Regions from separate parts of the Amycolatopsis sp. NPDC102389 genome, predicted to be linked through region 1. Evidence: riboswitches for the same ligand, from Rfam matches in the RefSeq annotation. Region 1 holds a riboswitch; each other region holds the start of a gene.
What was found. A riboswitch is a leader RNA that binds a small molecule or an ion and turns the genes downstream of it on or off. The one in region 1 is predicted to bind S-adenosylmethionine.
Positions count from the first base shown of each region.

Region 2: it holds a riboswitch for S-adenosylmethionine, as region 1 does, so the genes downstream of both, thrC (threonine synthase) here and ACIRGA_RS05920 (methionine ABC transporter ATP-binding protein) in region 1, are expected to answer to the same signal.
Region 3: it holds a riboswitch for S-adenosylmethionine, as region 1 does, so the genes downstream of both, ACIRGA_RS10175 (aminotransferase class V-fold PLP-dependent enzyme) here and ACIRGA_RS05920 (methionine ABC transporter ATP-binding protein) in region 1, are expected to answer to the same signal.

Region 1 covers NZ_JBIWKX010000004.1:74,396-81,967, reverse strand. Annotated here, with positions in the region: gene ACIRGA_RS05935 (fatty acyl-AMP ligase) at 1-722, opposite strand, end outside; gene ACIRGA_RS05930 (ATP-binding cassette domain-containing protein) at 774-2,546, opposite strand; gene ACIRGA_RS05925 (4-(cytidine 5'-diphospho)-2-C-methyl-D-erythritol kinase) at 2,614-3,579, opposite strand; gene ACIRGA_RS05920 (methionine ABC transporter ATP-binding protein) at 3,702-4,712, opposite strand; SAM riboswitch class I at 4,926-5,016, opposite strand; gene rsmA (16S rRNA (adenine(1518)-N(6)/adenine(1519)-N(6))-dimethyltransferase RsmA) at 5,264-6,100, opposite strand; gene ACIRGA_RS05910 (GNAT family N-acetyltransferase) at 6,141-6,725, shown strand; gene ACIRGA_RS05905 (DUF222 domain-containing protein) at 6,872-7,572, shown strand, end outside.
Region 2 covers NZ_JBIWKX010000032.1:21,625-29,196, forward strand. Annotated here, with positions in the region: gene ACIRGA_RS25015 (EamA family transporter) at 1-467, opposite strand, end outside; gene rpsT (30S ribosomal protein S20) at 828-1,088, shown strand; gene holA (DNA polymerase III subunit delta) at 1,157-2,140, opposite strand; SAM riboswitch class I at 2,276-2,408, shown strand; gene thrC (threonine synthase) at 2,421-3,686, shown strand; gene ACIRGA_RS25035 (ComEC/Rec2 family competence protein) at 3,739-6,144, opposite strand; gene ACIRGA_RS25040 (helix-hairpin-helix domain-containing protein) at 6,141-6,863, opposite strand; gene ACIRGA_RS25045 (DegV family protein) at 7,010-7,572, opposite strand, start outside.
Region 3 covers NZ_JBIWKX010000008.1:118,368-125,939, reverse strand. Annotated here, with positions in the region: gene ACIRGA_RS10190 (ArsR/SmtB family transcription factor) at 1-233, shown strand, start outside; gene ACIRGA_RS10185 (potassium/proton antiporter) at 346-1,824, shown strand; gene ACIRGA_RS10180 (M23 family metallopeptidase) at 1,956-2,639, shown strand; SAM riboswitch class IV at 2,802-2,916, shown strand; gene ACIRGA_RS10175 (aminotransferase class V-fold PLP-dependent enzyme) at 2,949-4,304, shown strand; gene ACIRGA_RS10170 (hypothetical protein) at 4,324-4,911, shown strand; gene lspA (signal peptidase II) at 4,936-5,499, shown strand; gene ACIRGA_RS10160 (RluA family pseudouridine synthase) at 5,496-6,422, shown strand; gene ACIRGA_RS10155 (AsnC family protein) at 6,426-7,436, opposite strand.

The DNA.
Region 1 (7,572 bases):
CAGATCAACGGCCCCGACAGGAACTCGAGCGGCGTGATCTTGACGAGTTCGACGCCAAACGTCATCGGGACCGTCAGGAAGCCGACCATCCCCATGTCGTGGAAGGTGGGCAGCCACGAAACCATTACGTCGACGTCGAAATCGAACTCGGCGCGTTCGACCATCGCCTTGACGTTCGAATACAGGTTTCCGTAGGTGATCCGGACCGCCTTCGGGTCGGCTGTCGACCCACTGGTCAGCTGCAGGAGCGCCGTGTCCGATTCGGCCGTCGACACCGGCTCCGCCAGCGGCTCTGCCTCGAGCAGTTCGGTGATGACCTGGAAGGCGATGCCGTGCTCGGTGAGCACCGGCGCCAGCTGGTCGAACGGCTCACCGAGCAGAACGAGGCCGGATCCGATCATCCGCAGCACACGAACGGTGTCCTCGGCCCATTCGGCGAGGTCGGTGCGCTGCGTGGGCTGGTGCAGCATCGTCACGCTGCCGCCGGCGAGCCATACCGCCTGAACCGTCGGCGCGATCAGCGACGGCGCCGCCGCCAATACCGCGACCGCTTTGCCGGGCTCCAGCCCAGCCGTCACCAAGCCCCCGGCGACCCGCTTGGCCTGCTCGTGGATCTCGGCCCAGGTACGCCGAACCGGCTCCTTGGGCTCCCCAGTGACCATTCCCCGCTGCTGACCTCGCCCCGCCGCGGTGGCGACGAGCGTGTCCACGAACCGACTCATGCGCGTCACACTACTGTCCGCGCTGGAAGACCCGCTCGCCGTCGAGTGAACTCATTCGATCGCTTCGGAGGTCTCGAGCCACTGTGCCTCGACCTCCTCCTTCTCCGTTTCGACGGCTTTCAATTCAGTGTTCAGCTCGATGAGCTTCGTCGGGTCGGTCGCCGCGGCGAGCAGCGCCGCATGCAGCTTCTCTTCCTTCGCGTGGAGCTGGTCGAGCTTGCGTTCGAGACGGGACAGCTCCTTCTGCGCCGCGCGTTGTTCCGCGGCGCTCTTCTTGGGCGCGGAGGCCTGCGTATTGCCCGCCTTCCGGTCCCCGCCGGCCTTTTCGAGGCTCTTGACGCGCCGGTCCAGGTACTCCTCGATCCCGCCCGGCAAGTGGGTCACCTGCCCGTCGCCGAACAAGGCGACGATCGTGTCGCAGACGCGTTCCACGAGGTACCGGTCGTGCGAGACGACGACGAGACTGCCCGGCCAAGAATCCAGCAGATCTTCGAGCTGCTGCAAGGTGTCGATGTCGAGATCGTTCGTCGGCTCGTCGAGCAGCAGCACGTTGGGCTCGGCCATCAGGAGCCGGCACATCTGCAGGCGGCGCCGTTCGCCACCGGAAAGGTCTTCGACCGGCGTCCACTGCCTCGACGCGGGGAACCCCAGCTTCTCGGCAAGCTGCGAAGCGGTGAGCTCCTGCTTGCCGAACACGACCCGGCCGGAGACCTCTTCGATCGCCTGCAACACGCGCAGATCACCCGGCAGGTCGTCGAGCTCCTGCCGTAGATGCGCGAGGCTGACCGTCTTGCCCTGGATGCGTCGCCCAGTCTCGGGCTCCGTGTCGCCTCCGAGCAGCTTGAGGAGCGTCGTTTTGCCCGACCCGTTGACGCCGACCAGACCGATCCGATCGCCGGGCCCGATCCGCCACGTGACGTGATCGAGCAGAGTGCGGTCGCCGACGGTCAACGTGGCGTCCTCGATCTCCAGCACGGTCTTCCCCAGCCGTCGACGCGCGAACGCCTGCAGCTCGACCGAATCACGCGGCTCCGGCACGTCGGAGATCAGCGCCTCCGCCGCCTCTACGCGATAGCGCGGCTTCGAGGTCCTGGCCTGCGGGCCGCGACGCAGCCACGCGAGCTCTTTACGCGCCAGGTTCTGCCGCTTTTCCTCGGCCGTCGCCGCCAGCCGCGCCCGTTCGGCCCGCGCGAAGATCCAGTCCGCGTACCCGCCTTCGTACTGCTCGACGCGACCGTTGGTGACCTCCCAGGTCAGGCTCGCGACCGTGTCGAGGAACCACCGGTCGTGAGTGACGACCACGACCGCGATCTTGCGGTTCAGCAGGTGATCCGCAAGCCAGCGCACCCCTTCGACGTCCAGGTGGTTGGTCGGTTCGTCGAGGACCACGAGGTCCAGTTCACCGGTGAGAGCGGCCGCCAGCGCCACCCGGCGGCGTTCGCCACCGGACAGGTTCGCCGTTTCCTTCTCGACGCCGAGAGCGGTGATCCCCAGACCATCCATAATGGACCGGACTCGCGCGTCGGCGGCCCACTCGTGCTCGGCACCGTAGCGCTCCAGCACGACATCCCCGACCGTGCTGCCCTCGGGGAGTTCGGTCCGCTGGGTGACCACGGCCATCCGCAAGCCGCGGACCTGACTGACGCGTCCTGTGTCCGGCTCGCTGATCCCAGCGAGAACCTCCAGCAGCGTCGTCTTCCCACCCCCGTTGAGACCGACGACACCGATACGCTGCCCCTCCGCCACACCGAGCGAAACACCGTCGAGCAGCGGGCGCACCCCGAAGGACTTGCTCACCGACTCCAGGTTGACCAAGTTGGCCATGCCTCAGCCGATCCTTTCCAAAAAGCTCGCACCACAACGAATTAGTCGGTGTCCATTTCGGACACCCTCAGGCGTGCACCCGCGGCGGTGACGGCCGTGGCGCGTCGTCGCCCCCTACCAGCCGGGCTCCGGGCACCGGCCCGTGTGCGACGCGCACCGTGCGGCAGACACCCGCACCGGACAGCTCCGCGGCGACCTCGACGGCCGATTGGGCATCCGCACAGAGAAAGGCACAGGTCGGGCCGGATCCGGAGACGGTGCCGGCGAGCGCGCCCGCGTTGACCCCCGCCCGCAATGTGCGGCGCAGTCCCGGACGCAACGAGACAGCGGCCGCCTGCAAGTCGTTGCCGAGAAGCAGCGCCAGCTGCCGCGGGTCGCCGGACGCCAACGCCTCGACCACCGGAGTGTGCGAACCGATTCGCGGCGGGCTGCCCTCTTCACGCAACCTGTCCAGTTCGCCGAACACCCTGGGAGTCGAAAGACCACGCTGGTCGAAGGCCAGGACCCAGTGGAAGGTGTGCCGCGACAAGACCGGCACCAGTTGCTCACCTCGGCCGGTGCCCAACGCCGTCCCGCCGTAGAGCGCGAACGGGACATCGCTGCCGAGCTTCGCGGCGATACCAGCCAGCTCGTCTCGGGAGATGTCGAGCTTCCAAAGCGACGCGAGACCGACAAGGGTCGCGGCCGCGTCGGCACTGCCACCGGCCATCCCACCCGCTACGGGGATGCCTTTGCGCAGCACCACCCTGACCTTGGACTCGCCGTCCGCCTTGCCGACGTGGGCCGCCAACGCCTGCGCAGCCTTCCAAGCGAGGTTGTTGGCCCCTGTCGGTACGGAACCTTCGCCTTCCCCGTAGACCTCGACGCCCGGGTCCTCGGTGACCGCGACGGTCACCTCGTCGGTCAAGGAAAGCGCCTGGAACACGGTCACCAGCTCGTGGTAGCCATCCGGGCGTACGTCACCGACCGACAGGTGCAAGTTGACCTTTGCGGGAACCCTGACGGTCACTGGGGGCGGTACGACGGCGAGCACCTGTCAAGCCTACGTGGCCGCTCCACTTGCGCCGTCACCAGGAGAAAAGAGAACAGGACGAGTCGGACACGAACGGGCCGCCCCGGACTGAATTCGTCCTGGGCGGCCCGTTCGTGGAGGAATCAGGCGGCGACGCCCTGCGGTCCGCGGACCGGGTGGGTCACGTGGCCGCCGCGTTCGGCGATCCAGGCGAGCGCGGCGTCCGCGCGCTCACCGCGCACACCGAGACGGAACCGGCCGACCGGCGTGTCGCCGATCCGGGTCAGACCGCCACCGATCGTGGCGAGTTCGACGTCGAAGCGACCGGCGGCTTCCGGGAGCAGCGCACCGACCGAGGCGAAGCCGACGAGCACGACGTCCACCGCGCGGTCGTACTTCGAAGCCTGCGCCCGCCCGGTCTCGATCGCGGGGAGGAGCGCCTGCGCGGTCCGGCTGTTCGGGTCCGAGACGAGGTCGAGCACGGTCCCACGTTCGATGATCGCCCCGGCCTCCAGGACCGCGACGTCGTCGCAGACCCGGCGAACCACGCCGGCGTCGGGAGTGGTGAGCAGCACGGTGACTCCGAGCTCGGCGCGCGCCCGGTCGAGCACGGTCAAGACCGCGCCGGACTCCTCGGACTGCACACCCGCGGTCGGGTCGTCGGCCAAGAGCACGGACGGCCCGGCGGCCAGCGCCTTGGCGATGGCCACTCGGCGCAGCTGCCCTTCGGACAGCTCGCCCGGCCGCTGCCCCGCACGGGGGGTGAGCCCGACCAGGTCGAGCAGGTTGCCGACCCGGTTGCGACGCTGCGGTCCGTCGAGGCCGAGCTGCTCGAGCGGCGAAGCGATGTTGCCGGCGATGGTGCGCTCGGCGAGCAATTCCGGTTTGGTGCTCACGACGCCGACCTGCCGACGGATTTCGCGCAGACGGCGTCCGTCGAGGGTTCCGGTGTTGAGGCCGTCGAGCCGGACGACACCGCGGTCGGGACGCTCCTGAAGGCCGATGCAACGGGCGAGGGTCGACTTGCCGGAGCCGGCCGGGCCGACGACCCCGAACAGCGAGCCCGCTTGGATGTCCACGCTTACATCGCGCAGTGCGACGACGGGATTTCCGTTGAGGGGAAAGGATTTGGACAGGTTTTCGACAGTGATCACGAAAGGCTCCATGCGAATGGGGCGCTGCTTCTTTCGAGCGCGCCGACCGTCACCGAGTAACCGTCCGAGAAGGGACGGATTTCAGAGGTAAGGGAGAAGGACTCAGGCAGTAACGGTGGAGCGTCGACACGCACTTACCGTGCGGCGACCTTCATCGACGACACGTCGCCTGGTCAGCAGGAGCGGGTGGGTGACCCTGTTCATTAGACACAGCCTCCATCGGTCCTGGCGGTAGCACCTGCCCTGTGGAGGGTGGTTGCTGCGACTTCGGCGAGCCAGGTCTCTCAGTCGCTCGGGATGGCCCACTGAGTAAAACCGATCCCACTAGATGAAAGCAAGCGCGTAGGCGCAGATCACACGTCTGGTCGCGTCCATTATACAGGATCCGCTGTCCATATATTGGAACAGTGATCGGCGGCGCCGGCTTCCGTCAGGCGCGCTACCTGCTAAGACAACGGTGGCTCATACAGATCCAGAAGAAGGCTTACGCACTTGTGCTGACCTGGCCCAGCCCGCGTCCGCGCGGCGCCGGTCACACTTGCGGCAGGCGATCAGCCGGCGGCCGCGGCGATCCGCGCGAACTGATGAACATCCAATTGCTCACCGCGGGTCTTGGGATCGATACCCGCCTTCTCGAGCAGTTCCCCCGCGCGTTCGGCGGAACCGGCCCATGACGCCAGCGCGGCTCGCAAAGTCTTCCGCCGCTGGGAGAAGGCGGCGTCGACCACCGCGAACAGTCTTTCCCTGTCCACGGACGACACCACATCACCCCGTTCGAAGGCGACAAGCGCGGAGTCCACGTTCGGAACCGGCCAGAACACCGCGCGAGGCACCGCGGCGACCTTGCGCGTCTTTCCGTACCAAGCGAGCTTGACGCTTGGCACGCCATAAGTCCGGCTCCCCGGGCCGGCCGCCATCCGGTCCGCGACCTCAGTCTGGACCATCACAAGGCCACTGGTCAGCGACGACAGCTCGGCGAGCAGGTGGAGCACGACGGGAACGGCGACGTTGTACGGCAGATTCGCGACGAGCGCCGTCGGCCGCGCGGGCAGGTCGTCCGCGGTGATCCGCAACGCGTCCGCGCCGACGACCGTCAGTCGTTCGGCCCCGCCCCGTTCGGCCACGGTGTTCGGCAATCGCCCGGCCAGCACGGGATCGATTTCGACCGCGACGACCTCGGCGCCGGTCGCGAGCAGCCCGAGCGTCAACGAGCCGAGGCCCGGCCCGACCTCCAGCACGATGTCGCCTTCGCCGACCCCCGAAAGGTCGACGATGCGTCGCACCGTGTTGGGATCGTGCACGAAGTTCTGGCCGAGCTTCTTGGTCGGACGTACGTCCAGCTCGGCCGCCAGCGCCCTGATCTCCGCAGGACCGAGCAGTTCAGTCACCCGACGATCGTAACCAGCCCCGGCAGGCCACGATTGGCCGGTGGACGACGTCGTACTCGAAGGCGGGAAAGTCCGGCTGCGCGACTGGAGGCCGAGCGACCTCCGACCTCTTCGCGATCTGCTCGATCCCACACGGCCTTGGCACGAAACGAACGGTCCCTACTTCGGTACCCCGACCGCGGCGGCCGCCGACTCGACGGCACGCGAACTCACCACCATCAAGGCCGAGCCACCCGATCCCCGCACCAGCCTCGCCGTATGCGACCTGAGGGACGACAGGCTGATCGGCAGGGTCAGCTGGTACTGGGAAAGCAGGCAGACCGACTGGCGGCGGATGGGGCTGGTCATCTACGACGAACGTTATTGGGGCGGCGGGTACGGCACCGACGCCATGCGTATGTGGACGACCTACCTGTTCGCCCGCACCGACACCCTCCGCCTGGACTTCGCCACGTTCTCGGGGAACCCCGGGATGATCGCCGTCGGGCGGCGGCTGGGGTTCGTCGAAGAAGGCCGGTTCCGACGCGCTCGACGCTGGCCCGGCGGAGTGCACGACGCCGTCGTCTACGGGGTGCTCCGTGAGGAGTGGGACCAGATGCGTCGCCCGAGCCATGGGCAGGCCTGATCCGGCCCCACCATCCGGATGGCTTTTCCGAAGCGACACGCATCCCACTCAAGGGTGATGGGCGCAGGTTCGCGCAGCCGGAGCGTAATGATCATCCACCCGATCGATACCGTGCATTCGTTCGAATATGCCTCGACAATCGAGGGATGACCAGCACAAACATTCCCAAGGCCTTCCCGCTCAATCTGCCGGAAGGTGACGCCGAACTGCTTCTCGACGAGTTGCAGACGCGGCTACGCGAAGGGCGACGTCTTGTCGCCGAAGTCGGCCAGATCCTGGCCGAGATCGAGTCACGTGGTGTCCGTGATCTCTACGGACACAACTCGATCGCCGTCTTCTACGAGCATGTGGCCCGGGTACCTCGAGCAGAGGCTCAGAGAGTGACCGGCAGAGCGCTGGCGCTCAATTCGAGACGGGCGCGCGACGGCACGTCGATCGACCCCGTCGCGCCCCTGACCGGTACCTCGGCCACCACCGGCGCGCTGGCCGAGGCCAGTATCGACCGGATCGTCACGGTCATGAAGAAGCTGCCCGAGCACGTCACCGCGAGCGCACGGCTCGAGGCCGAGAAGGGCTTGGTCGAGCTCGCCTGCGTCGCGAGACCGCGCGACGTCACGGTGGCGGGCACAGATCTGCTCGCACAACTGAACCCTGACGGAAACCCCAAAGACGACCCCGCTCCGAACCATCAGCGAAGCCAATTCTGGTTGCGCCAGAAACGAACCGGCCGTTGGGACATGCGCGGCGACCTCGACCCCGAGACAGGCGCCCGCCTGAACGCGCTCCTGGTGCCGCGGGCCTATCCAGCCCCCGGCGGAGAAGCCGATGACCGTGCACCGGCCGAGAG
Region 2 (7,572 bases), on a different contig from region 1:
CCTTTGCGGCGAGCGGCACGATCGGCGGCGTCGGCGTGCGCCGGTGCTCGCCCGGTGCCGATCACCAGCACCCCGGCGACCACGAGGAACGCGCCCACCAGGCCGAGGAGCCCCGGCCGCTCACCGAGCAACACGACGGCGGCGAGCACCGAGATCAACGGCCCGGTGCCGCGGGCGACGGGATAGACGACGGACAGATCGCCGACGGCGTATCCCCGTTGGAGGACAACGCCGTAGGTGACGTGGAACACCGCGGTGACCACGGCGGCGAACAGCCAGGTCCACTGTGGACGTTGTGGCTCCACGGCCAGCGAGACCGCCATCACGGGGATGAGCAGGATCGCGGAAAGGCTGTAGTAAGCCCAGACGAACCGGGCTCCGCCCCGGCGGATCCGCTTGGCGGCGAGGTTCCAGCCCGCGTGGATGACCGCGGCGATGATGACGAAGGACAGGGCGGTGGCGTTCACGGCGGACCTTTCACGTTTTCCGCGCACGCGGAAAACCCGGTCCTCCAGGCTTTTGTCCCGTCAGATGAACGGCGGCGCTTCCGGCTCCGCCGATGGTGCCGCTCGGACCGGTCCCGTCTGCCCTGATTGTGTGTTTTCGCCGGCCGGGCAGGCGGCGGAACCCTAGGCACTACGATCTTCACCGTACCGCAAGCAGCCGTCCCGAGGCTGCCGCGAGCCACCCCGGGACGGCTGTTAAGCTTGCTTCTCGCCGTCGTGTGGCATTCCGTCATGGAGGAAACCCGCGCCGCTCTCGCGAGCGCGCAGGGCCGGTCACAGCGCGACGGTGAAACCACCGAGAGATTCAAGAGGAGCGCCCCCGTGGCCAACATCAAGTCGCAGATCAAGCGCATCACCACCAACGAGAAGGCGCGTCAGCGCAACCAGGCGATCCGGTCCTCGGTGAAGACCGCGATCCGCAAGTTCCGCGAGGCCGCCGACGCCGGTGACAAGGCCAAGGCCCTGGAGCTGCAGAAGGACGCGGCCAAGAAGCTGGACAAGGCCGTGACCAAGGGCGTTCTCCACGCCAACCAGGCCGCCAACAAGAAGTCCGCGCTCGCGAAGCGCGCGAACTCTCTCTGATCGGCTTTCGAAAGGCCCCGGCGACACGAGTCGCCGGGGCCTTTTCGCTGTTCTCGGCGGCTTGTTTCTCAGCGGCTGGTGCCGTGGGCGCCGACGACCTCCAGGACGGCCCGCTCCAGCGCGTACTCCGGGTTGGCCGCGACCCCCTTGACCTCGGCGTTGAGCCGGGCGACCACCCGCATCGCGGTGGCCAGGCCGTCCTGCCCCCAGCCGCGGGCCTGCCCCTGCGCCTTGCGCACCTTCCACGGCGGCATCCCCAGCTCGCCGGCCATCTGATTCGGGTTCCCGCGACCGGCGCCGGACACCCGCGCGATCGTCCGGACGGCGTCGGCGAGGGCGTCCGCCACCAGCACGTGCGGTACGCCCAGCTGCATCGCCCAGCGCAGCGACTCCAGCGCCGCCGCCTTGTCGCCGGCCACGGCCTTCTCGGCGACCGCGAATCCGTTCACGTCCGCACGGCCACGGTGGTAGCGCCGGACCGCCTGCTCGTCGACCACCCCACCGGCGTCCGCGACGAGCTGGGTCGCGGCCGATGACAGCTCGCGCAGATCCGAGCCGACGGCGTCGATCAGCGCGAGCACGGCCGCACCGTCGATCTTCCCGCCGACCCGGCGGACCTCGTTGCGGACAAAGGATTCCCGCTCCGCGGCCTTGGTCAGCTTCGGGCACTCGACGACCTCCGCGCCGGCCTTCTTCAAGGCGGCGGGAAGCCCTTTCGCGGCCTTGCTCCGGCCGCCTCCGCTGTGCACGACGACGAGCACGATGCCGTCGGCGGGCGCCTTGACGTAGGCCATGACGCCGTCGGCGAGCTCCTGCGAGATGTCGTGCGCGGATTCGAGGACGATCACCCGGCCCTCGGCGAACAGCGAGGGGCTGACCATTTCCGCGAGTGCCGGGACTGTGAGGTCCGACACCCGGATCCGGGTGAGATCCGCCGTCGGATCGGCCGCTTTGGCCGCGTCCGAAGCACTGCGGACCGCACGTTCGATCAGCAGCTCTTCCTCACCGAGAACCAGGACCAGCGGCGATGGGGCGGAAGCTTGCGTCGTCACGGTGACGATCCTGCCACTCCTCCTCTCGTGTGCTTTGCCCGGTGATGTGTTCCGGGCACGGTGGCCCCACCTGAGCCTCATGTCGTACGGTGTTGGCGAGGCGACGCGATGACACGCGTGCCGACAATCGAATACCGCTCATCCAGAGGGGCAGAGGGAACGGCCCGATGAAGCCCCGGCAACCGGCGTCAGCCTGTCATCCCGCGATCGCGGGGTAGCTGACGAACACGGTGCCAATTCCGGCCCGCCACGGCGGGGCAGATGAGGAAAGGACCTCGCGATGACCGCAACCCTCGGCACGACCTCCACCACCAAGACCCCGGATCTCGGACCGGCCGTCGAACTGGTGTCGAAGGAAGAGGGACACCGGCAGCCGCTCGCCCCCGAATTCGTTTCCGCCGAGGACTTCTCGCCGCTCGAGGTCGCCTACGACTTCGGCCGCGTGCGCCGCGAGGACATCGAAGCCGGGCCGAAGAACATCTGGCGCTACAAGAAGCTCCTTCCCGTTCCCTCGAACGTCGAAGAAATCCCCAACACCGAACCCGGCGCCACCCGGCTCATCCAGGCCGACAGGCTCGCGAAAGCCTTGGGCGTCAAGAAGGTCTGGGTCAAGGACGATACCGGGAACCCCACCCACTCGTTCAAGGACCGCGTGGTCGCCGTCGCACTGGCCGCCGCCCGTGAGTTCGGGTTCGACGTGCTGGCCTGTCCGTCGACCGGCAACCTGGCCAACGCCGTCGCCGCCGCGGCGGCCCGCGCCGGCTGGCGGTCGGTCGTGCTGATCCCGAAGACCCTCGAGCGCGCCAAGATCCTCACCACCGCCGTGTACGACGGAGACCTGATCGCGGTCGACGGCAACTACGACGACGTGAACCGGCTCGCCACCCAGCTCGCCGCCGAGCAGGAGAGCTGGGCGTTCGTCAACGTGAACGTCCGGCCCTACTACTCGGAGGGCTCCAAGACGCTGGCCTTCGAGGTCGCCGAACAGCTCGGCTGGCGGCTCCCCTCCCAGATCGTGGTGCCGATCGCCTCCGGTTCCCAGCTCACCAAGGTGGACAAGGGTTTCCGTGAGTTCGGTCAGCTCGGCCTCGTCGACGAGACGCCGTACAAGGTGTTCGGCGCGCAGGCCACCGGCTGCTCGCCCGTCTCGGCGGCCTTCCGCGCGGGACACGACGTCGTCCAGCCGGTCAAGCCGGACACGATCGCCCGGTCGCTGGCGATCGGGAACCCGGCCGACGGCCCCTACGTCCTCGACGTGGTCAACCGCACCGGCGGCGCGATCGAAGACGTCACCGACGAAGAGGTCGTCGAGGGCATCCGGTTGCTCGCCCGCACCGAGGGCATCTTCACCGAGACCGCGGGCGGGGTCACCGTCGCGACGGCCAAGAAGCTCATCGAGACCGGCAAGCTGAACCCGGACGAGGAGATCGTCCTGCTGATCACCGGTGACGGCCTCAAGACCCTTGACGCCGTCGAGGACAAGATCGGCCCGAAGGCCACCGTCAGCGCCTCGGCCGACGCGGTCCGCGAGGCTCTAGGCATCTGAAGGCTCTAGGCATCTGAAAGGCCCTAGGCATCTGAGTTCCCGCCGGCCCGCCTCACGAACGAGGCGGGCCGCGGGGCTCGCCCCGGCGCACGAGGGCGAGGCCGCGCGCGTCGGCGACCACCGCGGTGTCGCCGTCCGTGTCCGTCCTGGCGACCGACGCGCCGACGGCCACCAGATTGTCCAAAGTGGACTTGTTCGGATGACCATAGGTGTTTCCGGCACCGACACTCACCAACGCGGCCCTCGGCGCGACGGCGTTGAGGAAATCCGGTGCCGTGTAACGGCTTCCGTGGTGCGGGACCTTAAGGATGTCGGCACGCAGATCGGCGCCCTCGGCCATCAGGTCGGCCTGTGCGGCGAGCTCGATGTCACCTGTCAGCAGCAACCGGCCCGCCGAGGTCCCGGCGCGCAGGACGACGGAACCGTTGTTGATCACCGTACCGTCCTGTTCGCGAACCGATCGCCGGGTGACATAGCGCGGTCCCAGTACGTCGAGTGACAACGCCGGCCAGTCCAGCCGTTGCCCGATCTCCAGCTCCAGCAAGGGAATCCCGCGGCGCGCCGTCTCGTCCGCGACCTGCTGCCACGCCCACGCGGGGGCCCGGCCCGGGCCGACGGCGACCGCCCCGACCGACCGGCCCTCGAAGACGGATCCGAGACCGCCGATGTGGTCGGCGTGCAGATGACTCAGCACGATCAGCGGCAGGCGGTCCACACCGAGCCTGCTCAGGCATTCGTCCACCGGTCCCGGTTCCGGCCCGGTGTCGACCAGGACCGCCCTCCCCTGCTCGCCCGTGGCGAGGACGACGGCATCGCCCTGTCCGACGTCGCAGGCGACGGCAGTCCACGACGACGGTGGCCATGCCGGTGCCAGCACCCGCACCGGTACGAAGACGACCAGCCCGGTGGCCAACGCGATCGCCAGCAGGATCCTGGCGTGCCGCAGCCGGACGAGGACGAGCAGCACGGCGAGCAGACCGGCCGCCAGAAGCCCGCCCCACCAGCCATCCGGCCAGTCCACGACCGCTCCCGGCGCCCGGGCGCCATGGCGGGCCACGGTGATGAGCCAGCTCGCCTCGGGTTCGGTCAAGCGGACCAGCAGCCTGCCCGCGGACGGCCACCACGGCCCGACGGCGGTGGCGAGCACGCCGAACACGGTGGCCGGGGCGACCACCGGCGCCGCGAGCAAGTTGGTCACCACCGAGACGAGACTGACCGATCCCGCCATACCCGCGATGACCGGCGCCGTCATCACGAACGCGGCCAGCGGGATGGCCAGCCCCTCGGCGTAGCCGGCCGGGACACCGCGTCCGACCAGCCATTCCGCCCACCTCGGCGCCAGCAGTACAAGCCCGGCCGTGGCCAGCACCGAAAGCGCGAACCCGAAGTCGGCGGCCATCGCGGGGTCAGCCACGACGAGCCCGGCCACCGCGAACGCCAGCGCGGGCAGCGCCGAACCCCGGCGCCCCAGCGCCAGCGCCAGCAGCCCGACCGCTCCCATCACCCCGGCGCGGAGCACGCTGGGTGCGGGCCCGGCGAGGACCACGAACCCGGCGAGCCCCGCGGCGGCCGCGGCGGCGGAAGTCCGCGGCCCGACCCGGAGCACTCTCAACAGGAGCAGGATCGAGCCGCAGACGATCGCCACGTTCCCACCGCTCACGGCCATCAGGTGGGACATGCCGGAGTCCGTGAACTCCCGTTCGACCCTCGGGGACAGCGTGCTCGTGTCCCCCACGACCAGTCCGGGCACGAGACCGGCCTCCTCCTCCGGGAGGACGGCGCACAGTTCCCGGAGCCCGGTGCGCAGCGATTCCGCGGCTCGCTGCCACCAGGGCGCCGGTCCTACGGCCGACGGCGGACCTCGCACCGAGAGGACCGCGACCGTCAGTTCGGCCCCCTTCGCCGGCGCGAGCCGTCCGGAGGCGGTGACCTGCTGCCCGGGCAGCAGGTCCGTCCACCCCTCGGCGGGAGCGAGCAGGAGGATCCGGCCGGCCGAATCCACCACCTGCTCACCCGCCACCGCGGTGTCCACCGTCGCGGCGACGACCACCAGGCGGGTGCCTGCCTGGCGATCGGCGTATCCGGCACCGCGGACCGGACGTGGCCGCTCGGTGACCACCACCCTCGCGGTGAGGTCGCTCCCCCGTGCGGCGGCGGCACGGAGGTCGTCGTGCTCGGCGGCCCGGATCCGCAGCGCCACCGGACCGGCGGTGAGCACGCCGAGGACCGCCAGGGCGGCCAGGCCCGCCACCCACCGGGACGCCGTCCGGCGGGCACGGACACCGGCGGCGATCGCGAGCACCACGGCGGCCGCACCGCAGAGCATCGTGATCCACCAGCCGGCGAGTAACCCGGAAAGAGTGCCGAGCCAGGCCGTCGCCGCGGCCGGTAACAGCCGCAGGTCTTGACCCCGCCACGACGCGGTGTCCACTTCGGACGGATCGGCGGACGGGTTCATCCGACGGACACCACTTCCCGGAGTTTTCGATATTTACTTTCGCCGATCCCTTCTACGTCACGGAGTTGCTCGACGGTGGTGAACCCACCGTGCCCGGACCGCCAGTCGACGATGCGTTTCGCCATCACTTCGCCGACCCCGGGCAGGGTGTCGAGTTGCTCGGCCGTCGCCGTGTTCAGGTCGAGCTTCCCCACCGGTGCCGCCGTTCCGGCCGCGGCCGGAACGGCGACGCCGACGGCCACCTGCTCACCGTCGGCGAGCCGCCGGGCCAGATTCACGCCGGTCAGATCCGTTCCGGGCTGTGCCCCACCGGCCGCCGTGAGGGCATCGGCGACCCGTGCGCCCGGAGGGAGCGTGACCAGGCCGGGTTTGAGCACCCGGCCGACGACGCTGACCACCAGAGGCGCCTTGCCCGCCGCGGCGGGGACATCTCCGGCGGCCTTCGCCGACGGCAGGGGCGGCGGGGTTTCCGCCCCTGGCCGGTGTCCGAACCAGGCGATCGCTCCGGTCACGATCACGGCCACCGCGATCAGCACGGCCACCACGGCGAGCCACCGCCGGTTCACCGGGATCCCGTCCGCCGTGAACCGGGCGGGCACCCAGCGGCGTACGAGCCTGCCCGCGGGCGGGCCCTGGGTGGGCGCCGACAGCTGCGCGGCCAGCCACGCCAGCCTGGCGTTGACGGAGGGACCCGGTGACCGGGCGGTTTGGTCGAACACGTGAACGACGCTACGGAGCGGGGGCGACGGGCGGCAGTGGTGAATCCCGAGACTGTGGACAAGTGGGGTGTTGTGGACAACCCGGCCGCGGCCGAGACCGGATCACCGGTTTCCGTCGGGGCCGTATGGGACGCTGGCGGGTTTCCCTAACCCGCTCGCTGGATCACGACACCGAGCACACCGGGGCCGGTATGGGCCCCGATGACAGCGCCGATTTCCGAGACCACGCACCCTTCCGGGCAGTCGATGGATTCCTCGAGCCGGTTGGCCAGTTCGACCGCGCGTTCCGGCGAAGCCAGGTGGTGGACGGCGATGTCGGCGAGCCCGCCTTCGGCCGCCTTCACGGCGAGTTCGACCAGCCGCGCCACCGCGCGATTCATCGTCCGCACCTTCTCCAGAGGCTGGATCCGGCCTTCGGACATGTGGAGCACCGGTTTCACCGCGAGCGCCGTGCCGAGCAGGGCGGCCGCCGGGCCGATCCTCCCGCCACGGCGCAGGTATTCGAGGGTCTCGACGGCGAACAGGGTCTCCGAGCGGCTCACCGCGTCGACCGCGGCCGCCTCCACCTCGGCAGGCTCGGCTCCGTTCGCGGCGGCGCTCGCCGCGCGCAGGGCGGCGAACCCGAGCCCCATCGCGGTGCTGCGCGAATCGACCACGCGCACCTTGTCCGGCCCGACCTCCTGTGCCGCGAGCACGGCCGCCTCCCAGG
Region 3 (7,572 bases), on a different contig from region 1:
ACGCGCTCGGGGTGGAGATCGACGGCGGCCGCCGCCCGATGCTGCGTGACTGTCTGGATTGGACAGTGCGGCGTGATCATCTGGCGGGCCGGGCCGCCGCGGCGTTACTGTCTCACGGAGTGAGTGCCGGCTGGTTGTCCCGTGAGGGCAACCGCGCGGTGAAAGTCCTGCCCGCGGCGGAAAAGCCGTTCGCGGAACTCGGTGTCGACCTGGTGTCCCTGCGCAGTCCGTAATGGACAGTCTGTAACACAGGTTATCCGGACGGCTTTCTACCGGTACACGAACGTGTGACGATCACCGCCTCACTATTCTGGAGCCCTCACGGCGACCGGAACGGGAGGCGACATGGAGCAGCTCCCGCTCATCCTCGGCACCGGTGGTGCGGTGCTCCTCGTCGCCGTGATCGCCGTCCGGGTGTCGATCCGGGTCGGCCTTCCTTCGCTGCTGTTGTACCTGGGGATGGGGGTCCTGCTCGGCGAAGCCGGGTTCGGCATCCAGTACGACAACCCCGAGCTCACCCAGTCGCTCGGCCTCGCCGCGCTGGTGATGATCCTGTCCGAAGGCGGTCTCACCACTCGGTGGACCACCGTGAAACCCTCGCTGGGCATCGGAATCGCACTGTCCACAGTGGCCGTCGCGGTGAGTATCGCGGTCACCGGCGCGGCTTTGCACTGGCTGCTGGGCCTGGACTGGCGGATGGCGTTGCTGTGGGGCGCGGTACTCGCCTCGACCGACGCCGCCGCGGTCTTCTCGGTGCTGAGATCGGCGGGGATCGGGAAGCGGCTCGTCGGCGCGCTGGAGATCGAGTCGGGAATCAACGACGCCCCGGCGTACATCGCCGTCGTCGTCCTCGCCGAGGGCACGACCATCGACTGGTCGCTGCCGCTGCTGGTGGTCTACGAACTCGCCGCCGGGCTCCTGATCGGGCTCGCTTTCGGCTGGGGCGGGGCGTTCGCGCTGCGCCGGGCGGCGCTTCCCGCCACCGGTCTGTACCCGCTGGCCACGGTCGCGGTGTGCGTCGTGGCGTACTCGAGCGGCCAGCTCGCGCACGCGTCCGGACTGCTCGCCACCTACGTCGCGGCCCTGGTGCTGGGCAACTCGAAACTGCCGCACCGGTCGGACACGCTGTCCTTCGCCGAAGGCCTCGGTTGGCTCGCGCAGATCGGCCTGTTCGTGCTGCTCGGCCTGTTCGCCTCGCCGGGCAGGATCTTCGAGAGCCTGGTCCAGGGCCTGGTCGCGGGCGCGGTCGTGCTGTTGCTCGCCCGTCCGCTGTCGGTGCTGCTGTCGGCGCTGCCGTTCAAGATCCCCTGGCGAGAACAGGTGTTCCTGTCCTGGGCCGGGTTGCGCGGGGCGGTCCCGATCGTGCTCGCGCTGATCCCGCTGTCGTCCGGGGTTCCCGGCGCGCAGGAGCTGGTCGACGCGGTGTTCGTGCTGGTCATCGTGCTGACGCTGCTCCAGGGGGCGACGTTGACCCCGCTCGCCCGAGTGCTCGGGCTGGCCCAGCACGCCGAGGCGCACGAGATCGACGTCGACTCCGCGCCGCTCGACGAGATGGGCGCGGAACTCCTGCAGGTCCGGATCAACACCGGGTCGAAGATGCACGGCGTCTACCTGGCCGAACTGCGGCTGCCGGTGGGGGCGACGATCAGCCTCCTTGTCCGCGACGGCGCCGGCTTCACGCCGAACAAGAACACCCGGCTTCAGGAACGCGACCAGTTACTCGTCGTGACCACCGCCGAAGTCCGTGACGCCGCCGAGCGACGCCTGCGGGCCGTCGACCGCGCGGGCCGCCTCGCCAGGTGGAAGGGCGAATCCGGCCAGTAGGTCACGAGCAGGCACCAGCTGTTCGTCGGTTGATCTCAGAAAATTCTTCCCTTTCGTACTCCTTTTGGATTACTTTCCCGGCAATCGACTCCATCGAATGGGTGAGTGTCGCGGGGTAAGGAGTACGCAAGGTGACGAAACTTCCTGTGCGGTTCGCCGGTCTGGGGGTCACCGCCGCACTCGTCGGGGTGGTCCTCGCGGCCCCGACGGCGACCGCGGCCGGGGCCTTTCCCGCGTTCGGGCTGCCCTTCGACTCGGGCCAGTCGGTCTACTCGGCGGGGATCCACTCGGACAACGGGAACTCCGGCGTGAAGAACGCCATCGACTTCAGCCCGGGTGACAAGACCGTTCGCGCGCCGCTGGCGGGCACCGTCCGGATCCAGCACTGCTCCGGCGGCGACTGGGTGACCGTCGACCACGACGGCGGCTGGCGCACCGGGTATTACCACATGGAGAACATTTCGGTCACCGACGGCCAGAAGGTCGTCCCCGGCGACGCCCTCGGCCGGACCGGCAACGCGCTGCCCTGCGGTGGCAGCAGCACCGGCGCCCACGTGCACTTCACCCTGTGGACCTTGCCCACGGCCGCCGCGCAGGGCGGCGACTCGCGCGACTTCGGGGTCGGCGCGGGCAACTGGAACGGCAAGTCCTACGACGAGGTCTCGACCGAGGTCGCCGAGGCCTACGGCGAAGCCGTCGACGGCAAGACCTTCGGCGGCTGGCAGTTCACCGCGGGCACCGATCAGTACTCCGGTACCGCGACCGAGCTCTCCTCCCGCGCGACCATCGGGCTGCCCGGCCGATTCCGGGTCTGACCTGCAGCGTTTAGTCCTCTGAATGCGGTACTTGCGCGTGCATCTACCGCGTTCAGAGGACTAAATGCCGGGTTCTGCCCGCTCGCGGGACACGTGAGCGGCGTCTCAAGATGCGGACGAGGGCTGGCTCGATCGCTCGCCCATCCGCTAACTTCGTCCGTAGGTCACGAGTGTCAGCGTCAAGCCCCGGCTAGCTGACCGGCAACCCTCCTTCCGCGGTGGGGTGCCCCGGGTGAGGACCTGGCTCGTCGCGAGGTGCGACGGGCAAGCGCGGGATCCTCGTCGGGTCCCCTGGCCCGGAGGATGACGATGACCCTCGCTCTCGAACGCCCCAGCACCCCCGCTGAAACCGTTGCCACGCACGAAATCCCGACGGTCGCTTGCGCCGATCTGCGGGTTCCGCTGGTGACCGGCGGCGACATCGGATACGCCAACCTCGACCACGCGGCGAGCGCCCCCTGTCTGGACAAGGTCCGCGCGGCCGTCGACGAGTTCCTGCCCTGGTACGCCAGCGTCCACCGCGGCGCCGGGTTCGCCTCGCAGGTCTCCACCAAGCTTTACGAGCGCACGCGCGGAATCCTGCGGGACTTCGTCGACGCGCGATCGACCGACACCGTCGTGTTCACCCGCAACACCACCGATTCCTTCAATCTCCTCGCGCGCAGCCTGCCGAAGCACACGTCGGTCGTCGTGTTCGACACCGAGCACCACGCCGCGCTGCTGCCGTGGAAGGGGCCGAACGTCCGCCGGGTGCAGACGCCGCGCACCCGCCTCGCCGCGGTGTCCGCTGTGGACGAAGCGCTCGCGGACTGCCCGCAGGGCCCGCGGCTGGTCGTCGTCACCGGTGCGTCCAACGTGACCGGTGAACTGTTGCCGGTCAAGGAGATCGCGGCCGTCGCGCGGCGGCACGGTGCCCGGATCGCGCTCGACGCGGCGCAGCTCGCGCCGCACCGCAAGATCTCGATCCGGGATCTCGACGTCGATTACGTCGCGCTGTCGGGGCACAAGCTGTACGCGCCGTTCGGTGCCGGCGCGCTGATCGGCCGCGCCGACTGGCTGCGCGCGGCTCAGCCGTACCTCGCCGGTGGCGGTGCGACGAAGCTCGTCACCCGTGATTCCGAAAACCTCGGTGTGGTCTGGAATTCCGGTGCCGAGCGGCACGAAGCCGGTTCCCCCAACACCGTCGGCGTCTACGCGCTCGGTGTCGCCTGCGAGACGCTGGCCGCGAATTGGGACGGCATCGTCGCCCATGAAGAAGAACTGCTGGCGCGACTGCGCCGCGGCCTCGCCGCCATCCCCGGATTCGCCGAACTGCGGTTGTTCGACGCGCCTGTCGACCGCGTCGGCACGCTCAGCTTCATCGTCGAGGGCTTCGACCCCGGCTGGCTCGCCGCGGTCCTTTCCGCGGAGTACGGCATCGGCGTGCGGGACGGCGCGTTCTGCGCGCACGTGGCGACGAAGCGGCTGATCGCCGTCGCCGGATCGACGGGCCAGCAGGCCGTGCGCGTCAGCGTCGGCCTCGGCAGCACCACCGAACACGTGGACCGGATCGTCCTGGCGCTGCGCCAGATCGTCGCCCGCGGCGCGCGCTGGCAGTACGAGAAGCCGGAAGGCCGTTGGGTGCCGGAGAACGATCCGCGCGAACTGCCCCCGTTCTGCGCCTGAGCCACTACCCTCACCCCGCATGGGGAATGAGCGACCGCGTTACTGGTTTCCGCTGGCGCTGCTGGGATTCGCCCAGCTGGCGGTGGTGGCCCTGTCCGTCGGCACGCGCCGGCCCGAGGGATGGTTCGCCTACGTGCCTTACGGGAACGGCGGCATGTTCGGCTCCGTCCAGAATGCGGGGGAACCCCTGACAGCGGTTTCGGTCGTCGGCATGAGCAGGATGGACAACTGGCTGTTCGCCGTCTTCGTGGTCTACCTCGGCACGGTGCTCTTCTATGCCCTTCGAACGAAGACCATGAGCTGGTGGAAGGTCGCCGGGATCGCGCTCGGCGGGTTGATCGCCATCGCGCTGGCCGATCTGGTCGGGTACTGGGAATTCGAAATCGACGGCGACACCCGCAGCGCGATCCTGCTGACGCTGGGCCTGGTTCTGCTCGCCTGGCTGGAACGCAGCGTGCTGGTGCTGGTCGTGGCGGCGGCGTTCGGGCTCTGCGCGGTCGTGCCCGCGCAAGGACAGCTCGCGCTGGTGCTGTCGTCACTGGTCGCGCTCGCCGGGGCGTTCGCGGCCCTGCTGAGCAGGCCGAAGACGGCCGCCGAGGAGTCCTGAACACGCTCAGTGGACAATGGGGGAGTGAGTACAGAGCCCGAAACCGCGCCACCGTCGCCGCCGCTGCCCAAGAAGCGCGTCGCCGTGGTGTTCGTCGTCGCCGCGGTGCTGTGGGGGATCGACCTCCTCACCAAGCAGATCGCCGTGTCCACGCTCGAGGGCGAGCAGCCGGTCGAGTTCCTCGGCGGACTCGTGTACTTCCAGCTGGTGCGCAATCCCGGTGCCGCCTTCTCGATGGCGACCGGGCTGACCTGGGTGCTCGCGCTGGTCGCGATCGCCGTCGTGGTCGCCATCGTCTGGCTGTCCCGGCGCCTGCGCTCGGTCGGCTGGGCGATCGGCCTCGGCCTGGTACTGGCCGGCGCGCTCGGCAACCTGACCGACCGGATCTTCCGGGCCCCCGGCCCGCTGCAGGGGCACGTGGTCGACATGATCTCCGCCTTCGCGCCGAACGGGCAGGGCTGGGCGATCTTCAACGTCGCCGACGCCGCGATCTGCGTCGGCGGTGTACTCATCGTGATCCTTTCCTTGCTGGGCAAGGACTACGACGGAACATCCACAAAGGACAAGAAGAAGGCGGCGACCGAATGAGCGCGCGCATGCTGCCCGTCCCCGACGGGCTCGACGGAATGCGCGTCGACGCGGGGCTGGCGAAACTGCTGGGGCTTTCCCGCACCGTCGTGGCGGAACTGGCCGAATCCGGCGAGATCTTCCTCGACGGCAGGCCGGCCGGGAAGTCGGACCGGCTGACCGCCGGCGGACTGCTCGAAGTGACGCTGCCCGACCCGGCCTCGGCCATCGAGATCGTCGCGGAGCCCGTCGAGGGTATGAAGATCCTGCACGACGACGACGACATCGTGGTGATCTCGAAGCCGGTCGGCGTCGCCGTGCACCCGAGCCCCGGCTGGACCGGGCCGACCGTCGTCGGCGGGCTCGCCGCCGCCGGGCTGCGCATCGCGACCTCGGGCGCGGCCGAACGCCAGGGTGTCGTGCACCGGCTGGACGCCGGCACCACCGGCGTGATGGTCGTGGCGAAGAGCGAGCACGCGTACACCGTGCTGAAGCGGGCGTTCAAGGAGCGCACCGTCGACAAGGGCTACCACGCCATCGTCCAGGGCCACCCGGACCCGACGCGCGGCACCATCGACGCGCCGATCGACCGGCACCCCCGGCACGACTACAAGTTCGCCGTCGTCCAGGGCGGACGGCCCAGCGTCACGCACTACGAGGTCGTCGAGGCCTTCCGCGCCGCGTCGCTGGCCCAGATCAAGCTGGAGACCGGGCGCACGCACCAGATCCGCGTGCACTTCTCGGCGCTCAAGCACCCGTGCGTCGGTGACCTGACCTACGGCGCCGACCCGGTGCTGGCGCGCAAGCTCGGGCTTTCCCGGCAGTGGCTGCACGCGAAGACGCTCGGGTTCGCCCACCCGTCCGACGGGCGCTGGGTCGAGTTCGAGTCGGAGTACCCGGACGACCTGGCGAACGCGCTGCGGATCCTGCAGGACGAGAACTAGGCGCTAGTCGTCGATCGACCAGGTCAGCGTGCGCTCGTCGGGCTCCGGCCGCGGTGACCAGCGCACGGCGACCACGCGGGTGGCGTCCGGCAGCACGTAGACGGTGTGCCCGCCCAAGGTCTCCCCGGGCCGGACGCCGATCTTGTGCGGCGGCCGCGAGGTCAGCGAGACCGGCGCCTTCGCGATCGGCTTGCCGTCCGCGGTGAGCAGTTCGAGGTAGTTGTCCGGGAGCGACACGAACGGGATGTTCCCGCGGTTCGTGATCTCGGTGTGCACCACGACCGACCGTTCCCCGGCCTCCAGCGAGTAGCCCGCCGCGCTGAACAGGTAGTCCGCCGGGTCCTGGACCTCGAGCAACTGGACGGTGAGCTGCTCGCCCTCCAGGCCCTGGGTCTCCATCACGTCCCCCGTCCGGCCCTTCTTGCCCTCCGGGACCGCCTGCGGCGTGACCTGCTGTTCGTCGCCGCGCGCCCAGGACGCGGTCTGAGGGACGCCCCAGGTGCTCATCACCGGGTCGGCGGGCGCCATCGGCGGCGGGGCGAACTGCTGCTGCGGCGGGCCGGGCGGACGCGGCGGCGGCTGGGGCGGGGCCATCGGCTGGCGCACCGGAGCCGACGGCGGGCCGGGGTAGCGGCCCGAAGGCGTGCCGTGCACGTTGTACGCGCCCGAAGGTGTCCCCTGGACGTTGTACGGACCCGAGGGGGTGCCCTGGACGTTGTGCGGCCCGGAATGCCCCGGCGGACGCTGGGGCTGTTGGGGCTGCGGAGGTTGTTGGGGCTGCTGAGGCTGTTGAGCCCACGAAGGCGGCGAGCCGGCGATGGCGGATCGTAGCCCGTTCGGGTCGCTCTCCACGCCCACGAGCAGGGGCAACCCGCTTCCCGAGAGGGCGACCAGGCGGTACGCGACCTCGCGCGGATCCATCCCGACCTTCGCCGCGAGTTCGTGTACGGCCGCCTTGCCCAGGTCCGCGAGGGCGGCGAGCAGGCGGATGTCCACGGGATCGGTCACGGCCACGTCCGGGAACGCTACCGTCTCGCCTCCGGCGCCGCGGGGAGAGGCCGCCCGAGCGCGGCAAAACCCGGCTTCGGTAGTACGCGCTCTCCATTAGGGTCGGGGATACCGCTTCCGCCGACCCCTGGGGAAAGAAAAC